One region of the Roseateles sp. SL47 genome, then DNA from elsewhere that is predicted to be linked to it. Evidence: riboswitches for the same ligand, from Rfam matches in the RefSeq annotation. Region 1 holds a riboswitch; the other holds the start of a gene.
What was found. Region 1 has a riboswitch for S-adenosylhomocysteine ahead of metH (methionine synthase). Riboswitches for the same ligand answer to the same signal wherever they lie in the genome.
Positions count from the first base shown of each region.

Region 2: another riboswitch for S-adenosylhomocysteine. It lies ahead of ahcY (adenosylhomocysteinase); the one in region 1 lies ahead of metH (methionine synthase).

Region 1 covers NZ_CP113068.1:835,756-840,172, forward strand. Annotated here, with positions in the region: gene metH (methionine synthase) at 1-2,430, opposite strand, end outside; S-adenosyl-L-homocysteine riboswitch at 2,585-2,688, opposite strand; gene OU995_RS03595 (HD-GYP domain-containing protein) at 2,906-4,069, shown strand; gene OU995_RS03600 (homocysteine S-methyltransferase family protein) at 4,089-4,417, opposite strand, start outside.
Region 2 covers NZ_CP113068.1:492,958-497,374, forward strand. Annotated here, with positions in the region: gene OU995_RS02055 (aminotransferase class V-fold PLP-dependent enzyme) at 1-962, shown strand, start outside; gene OU995_RS02060 (HAD family hydrolase) at 1,104-1,973, opposite strand; S-adenosyl-L-homocysteine riboswitch at 2,005-2,101, shown strand; gene ahcY (adenosylhomocysteinase) at 2,178-3,611, shown strand; gene OU995_RS02070 (TlyA family RNA methyltransferase) at 3,654-4,417, shown strand, end outside.

The DNA.
Region 1 (4,417 bases):
GCCGCGATAGTTCTCCTGGATCATGGCCTCGTTGCTCAGCGCCTCGTCCGGGGCATAGGCCCAGAACTCCTGGCGCACCCGCTGGTGCAGGCGTTCGGCGAAGGCTTCCGCCAGACGGTCGGCCAGGGCCTTGAGCATGATGGCGGAATAGTCGTCCAGGTCGGCCAGGAACTGCGCTTCCTTCTTGTCCACGCCCAGGCCGGCGGTGACGGCAAACAGCCCGATGTAATCCGGCACCGTGCCCTTGGCAGCGATGTAATCCGCCAGCGCCCGGTTGGGCCGGCGCTCACCGTCCACCACCGGCCGCTCGGACTGCATGCGCAGCCCGCGCCAGGTCATCAGCACCTCGCTGCGGGATTCATCGGTGTAGATCTCGATGTCGTCGTCATTCACCTGCGCCGCCGGGTACAGGCCCATGACGCCATTGGCGGTCAGCCAGCGGCCTTCGATGATCCGTTGCAGCATGCGCTTGCCGTCGCTGAACACCCGCTGGGCTTCACTGCCAACGATCTCGTCCTTCAGGATGGCCGGGAACGATCCCGCCAGGTCCCAGGTCTGGAAGAACGGCGCCCAGTCGATGCATTGCGCCAGGTCGGCGAGGTCGTAATTGCGGAAATGCCGCTTGCCGATGAAGCGTGGCACGGGCGGACGATAGCTGTCGAAATCCAGCTTGAGCTTGTTGGCACGCGCCTGCGCCAGCGTCACCAGCGGGGCCTGCTTCTTGTTGGCATGCAGGTTGCGGACCTTGTCGTAGTCAGCCTTGAGCTCATCGATGAAGCGGGTGGCCCGCTCGTCGGAGAGCAGGTCCGAGCAGACGCCCACCGAGCGCGAGGCATCCGGCACATACACCACCGGACCTTCGTAATGCGGAGAGATCTTCACCGCCGTATGCACCCGGCTGGTGGTGGCCCCGCCGATCAGCAACGGGATCTTCTTCACGCGGAAGTAGTCGTCGCGCTGCATTTCTGCGGCCACATGCTGCATCTCTTCCAGGCTGGGCGTGATCAGGCCGGACAGGCCGATGATGTCCGCACCTTCCACCTTGGCCTTGGCGAGGATGTCCTGGCAGGGGACCATCACCCCCATGTTGACCACCTCGAAGTTGTTGCATTGCAGCACCACGGTGACGATGTTCTTGCCGATGTCGTGCACATCGCCCTTCACCGTGGCAATGACGATCTTGCCGCGCGGCTTCACGTCGCCCCCGGCGGCAGCCAGCTGGCGTTTTTCTTCTTCGATGTAGGGCACCAGATGGGCCACGGCGGACTTCATCACCCGCGCGCTTTTCACCACCTGCGGCAGGAACATCTTGCCGGCACCGAAGAGGTCGCCCACGACATTCATGCCGGCCATCAGCGGGCCTTCGATCACATGCAGCGGACGGCCACCGCGTGCGCGGATGGCCTGCCAGGCCTCTTCCGTGTCTTCCACGATGAAATCGGTAATGCCATGGATCAAGGCATGCGAGAGCCGCGCATCCACATCACCGGAACGCCAGGCCAGCTTGGCGCTGTCGTCCTTGGCCGCGCCCTTGACCGACTCGGCCACCTCCAGCAGCCGCTCGGTCGAGTCGTCCCGGCGGTTCAGCACCACATCCTCGACGCGCTCGCGCAAGTCGGCGGGGATCTCGTCATACACACCGACCATGCCGGCGTTGACGATGCCCATGTCCATGCCCGCCTGGATGGCGTGGTAGAGAAACACGGTGTGGATGGCTTCGCGCACCGGCTCATTGCCACGGAAGCTGAAGGAGACGTTGGACACCCCGCCGCTCACCTTGGCGCCAGGCAGGTGCTGCTTGATCCAGCGCGTGGCGTTGATGAAGTCGACCGCGTAGTTGTTGTGCTCTTCGATGCCGGTGGCAATGGCGAAGATGTTGGGGTCGAAGATGATGTCTTCGGGCGGGAAGCCGATCTCGTCCACCAGGATGCGGTAGGCGCGCGCGCAGATGTCAGTCTTGCGGGCGAAGGTGTCGGCCTGGCCGGTCTCGTCAAAGGCCATCACCACGGCGGCGGCGCCATACCGGCGGATCAGCCGGGCCTGGCGGCGGAATTCGGCTTCGCCTTCCTTGAGCGAGATGGAATTGACGATGCCCTTGCCCTGGATGCACTTGAGCCCGGCCTCGATCACCTCCCACTTGGAAGAGTCGATCATGATCGGCACCCGCGCGATTTCCGGCTCGGAAGCGATCAGGTTGAGGAAGCGCACCATGGCGGCCTTGCTGTCCAGCATGGCCTCGTCCATGTTGATGTCGATGATCTGGGCGCCGTTTTCCACCTGCTGGCGCGCCACACTCAAGGCCTCTTCGAACTGGCCGTTGAGGATCATGCGGGCGAAGGCCTTGGAGCCGGTGACGTTGGTGCGTTCGCCGATGTTGACAAACAGCGTGCCGGCGCCGATCTGCACGGGTTCCAGACCGGAGAGTTTCATCGGCACCACCGGGACCTTGGAAGCCACCGGGGCGTTGGAAGCCGCCGGGAGGGAAGGAGACGCAGACGATGGGGTGGTGGCAGACATGGCGGCCTCAGAAAACTAGGACAACACCTGGGGCCGCGCAACTCACCGCCACCCCTGGAAAGACATGGGTCGGTGAGCGTCGTTGTTGCACGGCCGGGAGTGAAGCCGGGCCGCCCGTCCGAGCCTGGTGAGCCCCTCGGGTCTGGGCCCATCGCAACGCTCCTCGGAACGGCGTGCATTCTACCGGTCCGGGGCCTGTTTCAGGGGGGTTGGGGCCTTCCCGGGCTTCAGGGTCGGCGTATGCTGGCCGACAACTTCACCATAACGACAACTTTGGCACGAAGGTGACACCTCCGGGCAGAGGGAGCCCGACGGAGCGTCACCGGCATGTGCCCGCACCGCCTTGGAACTCATCCAACTACCTCCTCACAGCTTGCGAGTGGGGCAGATGCTGTCCTTCTCCTTGCGAGACGCGTCCGGCCAGTTGCTCTTTGCCGCCGGCCAACCGTTGCCTGACACGCCGCAGGTGCGGGATCTGATCGCGCGCGGCCCGTTTGTGCAGGCGCATGAGACCCGTGAATATCAGCGAGCCCTGGCTCACAAGCTGGACACGATGATGCTGCAGGGGGCGCCGATTGCCGCCCTGGCCAAGGCCCAGACCGATTTCCATGCCGACCTGCGGCCGGAGCGGCCGGCCCGCACCGGCCCGGTCAGCGAGACTGCGGCCTGGAGCGACCTCCAGTCCCAGACGCAGCAGTTGCTGCGCGACCCGGAACGCGCGGACTTCCTGGTGCGCCTGTCTCAATTGCTGGACCGGGTGCTGGCCCGGCTGCATCCGCAGCCCGACCCGTCGCTGGCCCTGCTGATCCATGACGCCGGGCAGGAGCCGCTGGATTACAGCGCCCGCCATGCCCTGCTGACCCTGGTGATGGCCGAGATGACCGCCCGGCAACTCGGCTGGGGCGAAGCCCGCCGCCGTGTGCTGACGCTGGCCGCCTTGACCATGAACCTGAGCATCAGCCGGGACCAGGACCAATGGGCGCTGCGGACCAGCGTGCTGGCCACCAGCGAGCGGGAGGCCCTGGCGGGTCATGGGGACCAGTCCGCCGCGCTGCTGCAGGCCATGGGTGTGGATGATGACGCCTGGCTGGCGGCGGTGCGGCTGCATCATGATGCCGGTCCAGGCCCGCTGTCAGGCCGGTCGGACGGTGAGCTGATGGCGCGGCTGCTGCGCCGCATCGATGTCTACGGCGCCCGCATCAGCCCGCGCCGCAGCCGCCGTCCGCTGTCGGCGGCGCAGGCGGCTCGGGCGGTTTATCTGGACGAGCACCAGGCGCCCGACGAGGCCGGCGCAGCCCTGATCAAGGCCATCGGCCTCTATCCGCCCGGGTCGCTGGTGCGGCTGGCCAGTGGTGAAGAGGCGATGGTGCTCAAGCGCGGCCACTCCGCCAATGAGCCGACCGTCGCCGCCCTGGTGGGCCGCAGCGGTTCGCCGCTGACGTCACCCGTGATCCGGGACACCCGGTTGCCGGCCAACGCGATCAGCGCCAGTCTGGCGCCGCATGAGATGCGCTTGCGCGTCAACATGGACGCGCTGCAAAAGCTTTACTGACGAGGGCGGCGTGGGCCGCTCATTCCTCGTTGACCAGATCGGTGCCCAGATCGGTGAACAGCTTGGAACCCCAGGGGCGCGGCTGATAGGCCGACACCTTCTGCGCAATCGCCCGGATGTGGTCCGGCGTGGTGCCGCAGCACCCTCCTGCGATGTTCAGGAAGCCCGCGCTGGCAAATTCCCCCACCAGCCGGCCGGTGACCTCCGGCGTTTCGTCGAAGCCGGTGTCGCTCATCGGATTGGGCAGGCCGGCGTTGGGGTAGCAGGAGATCGGCGTGTCGTTCGCAGCCTTGGACAGCTCTTCGATGTAAGGCCGCATCAGCGCGGCGCCCAGCGCGCAGTTCAGCC
Region 2 (4,417 bases), 340 kb from region 1:
GGCTGCGATGTCGCGACGGCCAGGTGGTCGCCGTGCTGGACACCCATGGCCACGGCGACCATGCCTCCTCCGCCCCGTGGCTGCGCGAGACGCTGGCCGACCGGATGACCGACCACCGCCGGCTGGATGCATTGGGATGGCCATTGGAGGCCGATGAGATCTCGGTCGGCGCCTTGCGGATCCGTCGACTGGCCGTTCCCGGCCACACGCTCGATTCCACCGCCTATCTACTGGAAGACTCCACCGGCCTGTGCGCCGCCTTCGTGGGTGACACGGTGATGCCCGGCGCTTTGGGGCGGAGCGATTTCCCGGTCAGCACACCACGCTCCTACTTCGACTCGCTGCATCTGATCCACCAGGTGATCGGCGGCGACACGCTGCTGCTGCCCGGCCACGACTACGACCAGCGATTCGCCACCACGCTGGCGGTCGAATGCAAGGCCCAGCCGCTGGTGGAAGGCGTACTCACGGGCCGTGTGAAGGCGCAGGCCTTTGTGCAGGCCAAGGCCGATCTCGAACGTCATCTGGCGCCCACCGAGTTCCAGACGATGGCCTGCGGTGCCCGCGTGGATACCGGCCATGATGTCGGCAGTCCTGCCAGCGGACCGGCCGACCGAATCGAGATCAGCCAGGCCGACAAGATCGAGATCAGCCAGGCCGACCTGGCGGACGAACTCGCCAGCGCACGCCGGCTGGTGTTGGTGGATGTGCGCGAGGCCTATGAGCAGCAGATGAGCCCGCTGGCACAACGCTGGCCGCTGGCGGCGCAGGCGCACATCGAAGTGGTGCCGCTGTCCACGTTGCTGAATCAGCTCCCCGCCTGGCGCAATCTGCCGCCAGACACGCCACTGGTGTTCTGCTGCCGAAGCGGCAATCGCAGCACCCAAGCCGCCCGCGCCCTGCGCCGGCTCGGCCATTCCCAAGCGTTCAGCCTGGCCGGTGGATTCGCCCTGCTGCCCTGAGGGGGACGCCCTCAGCGTGACGCCTGGCGCTCATGCTCCCCTCGGGGTCGTTTGGCATGCATCGGGCGCTGCGGATGTGGGCGCCGCTGATGTGGGCGCCGCTGATGTGGCCGCTGTGTCTGAGGCTCCCGGGGGGTCGGATCACGCCGCCGTGGTCGCGTCACCTGCGGCCTGGGTGGCCCGGGCGGCCAACAGCGCCTGGACCACTTCCGCAAATCCATCGCCGCGCTCGCCCTCCGTCACATAGGCAGGCAGGTGCGCCAGCACCGGCAGGAAGCGCCGGATGTTGGCCACCCCCACCGTCAGCGGCAACCGTTCAAACATCAGCTGGTCGTTGCTGGAATCGCCGACATACAGCCAGCGCGCCGGATCGAAATCTCGACCGGTGAGCACCGGCACGGCCCACTCGGCGGCGGTCCACTTGTTATGCGAACCGATCCAGCCGTTGATGTGGATGGAGCTGACCGTGGCCTGCAATCCATGGGCGCGCATGATGCCGCACACCGCCTCGATGCCCTCCGGGGGCAGATGGGCATGCTCGCTGTGGTCGATGGCAATGTCGGTCTGGCGGCCCGCACTGTCAGTCGCCAGCCGCGCGCCGGGCACACGGGCCAGGATGTCGTCCGTGCATTGCCGCAAACGAGCGGCATGCTGGCGTCGGGTGGGCGCATCCTGGGTGAACAGCCTCTCCACCGGGCGGTTGGCGCTCGATTCGTGCACCCCGTCGGCATGCACCACGCCGTCGGGTCCGGCGTCGCCCCGCCGCAGCAGCACCCCACCGTTTTCCGCCACGATGCCCAGCACCGGCCAGTCCCTGGCCATCGGCTCGCTCCAGCCGGCCGGGCGTCCGGTGATGGCAATCACCGGAACCCCCGCCTGGGCCAGCCGTTGCAAGGCCTCGCGGGCCGCCGGAGCCAGGCGGCCGTCGGTGGTCAGCGTGTCGTCAATATCGGTCAGCACGCCCTGCACGGCGCGCCATTCCTCACGAGAACAGAAGATCAGAGGCTTCATGGCCGGCGATTGTGCGTCTAGAATCTGGCTTCGTTCCGAGGAGCGTTGCGACCTCTCACCGTCAGAGGCCAGGCTCGGAACCGCTGTGTTCGTACCCTCTCACAGCCCAGCAACCGCGCTCACCCGTTGACCTTTCAGGCGGCCGGGTGGGTGTGCTGTCCCCCGGCGCCAAGTGTCAACGGCTCAACCTACGCAGGAGCCCGTATGAACGCCGTTCTCAAGCCGCTGGCACAAGACCAGTACCTGATCAAAGACCTGTCGCTGGCCGACTGGGGCCGCAAGGAACTCAGCATCGCCGAAAGCGAAATGCCTGCCCTGATGGCCATCCGCGAGGAATACGCCGCCAGCCAGCCGCTCAAGGGCGCTCGCATTGCCGGCTCCCTGCACATGACCATCCAGACCGGCGTGCTGGTCGAAACCCTGCAGGCCCTGGGCGCCGACGTGCGCTGGGCTTCCTGCAACATCTTCTCCACCCAGGATCATGCCGCCGCTGCCCTCGTGGCCCGTGGCACACCGGTGTTTGCCTACAAGGGCGAGACGCTGGAAGACTACTGGGACTACACCCACCGCATCTTTGAGTTCGGCGCCAAGGGCTCGGCGGGCGAAGGCCCCAACATGATCCTGGATGACGGCGGCGATGCCACGCTGCTGATGCACCTGGGCCAGAAGGCCGAGAAGGACCTGTCCGTGCTGGCCAACCCCGGCAGCGAAGAAGAGCGCGTGCTGTTTGCCGCCATCAAGCGCAAGCTGGCCGAAGACAGCAGCTGGTACACCCGCAAGAGCGCCGAGATCATCGGCGTGACCGAAGAAACCACCACCGGTGTGCATCGCCTGAAGGAAATGGCCGCCAAGGGCTCGTTGCTGTTCCGTGCCATCAACGTGAACGACTCGGTCACCAAGAGCAAGTTCGACAACCTCTATGGCTGCCGTGAATCGCTGGTGGACGGCATCAAGCGCGCCACCGACGTGATGGTAGCCGGCAAGATCGCCGTGGTGGCCGGTTATGGGGACGTGGGCAAGGGCTCCGCCCAGGCCCTGCGTGCCCTGTCCGCCCAGGTGTGGGTGACGGAAATCGACCCGATCTGCGCCCTGCAGGCCGCCATGGAAGGCTACCGTGTCGTGACGATGGAATGGGCCGCCGACAAGGCCGACATCTTCGTCACCACCACCGGCAACAAGAGCGTCATCCGCCATGAGCACATGGCCGCCATGAAGCACAACGCCATCGTCTGCAACATCGGCCACTTCGACAACGAAATCGATGTCGCTTCGCTGGAACAGTACGAGTGGGACGAGATCAAGCCGCAGGTGGATCACGTGATCTTCCCGGACGGCAAGCGCATCATCCTGCTGGCCAAGGGCCGGCTGGTCAACCTGGGCTGCGGCACCGGCCACCCCAGCTATGTGATGTCGTCCAGCTTCGCCAACCAGACCATTGCCCAGATCGAGCTGTTCGCTCACCGCGACGCCTACGACATCGGCAAGGTCTATGTGCTGCCCAAGCACCTGGACGAGAAGGTGGCGCGCCTGCAGCTGAAGACGCTGAATGCGCAGCTCACCGAGCTGACGGACGAGCAGGCCGCCTACATCGGCGTGCCCAAGCAAGGCCCGTTCAAGCCCGACACCTACCGCTATTGATGTCCTTCACGGCCTCCTTCGCGGGGGCCGTGCTTCCCACCGATGAGAGCTGACCAGTTGCTGGTGTCCACCGGCTTGGCCCCCACCCGTTCCGCCGCCCAGCGGCTGATCGACCAGGGGGCCGTCTCCTGGCATTCGCCCAAGGGCTGGGTGCCATTGAAGAAGGCGGGCGAAGCCCTGCCTGACCATGCGGAGCTGCGCATCACCGACGATGCGGAGCTGCGGTATGTCTCGCGCGGCGGGCTCAAGCTGGAAGGCGCCCTGAAAGCCACCGGCATCGACGTCACCGGCCTGACCGCGCTGGATGTCGGCCAGAGCACCGGCGGCTTCACCGACTGCCTGCTCAAGTCCGGCGCCACCCGTGTGGTGGGGCTGGATGTGGGGCACGACCAGCTGCATGCATCGTTGCGTCAGGACCCGCGGGTGGCCGCCCTGGAAGGCACCCATGTGCGGGCGCTGGCGGAGTCCGGGCTGCGCGAGCGGGCCCCTGCGGTCGGCTTTGATCTGGTGGTGGGCGACCTGAGCTTTATCTCGATGGTCGGCGCCCTGCCCCATCTGGACCCGTGGCTGGCGCCCGGCGGCCAGGCGCTGCTGCTGGTCAAGCCGCAGTTCGAGCTGGGGCCGCAGGCCATCGGCAAGGGCGGGCTGGTGAAGGATGTGACGCTGTATCCGCAGCTGGAGCAGCAGGCGCGCGATGCAGCCGCCGCGCTGGGCTGGCAGGTGCAGGGCTGGATGGACAGCCCCATCACCGGCGGCGACGGCAATCGAGAATTTTTCCTGTGGGCCCGCAAGCCGGCCCCGCAGCA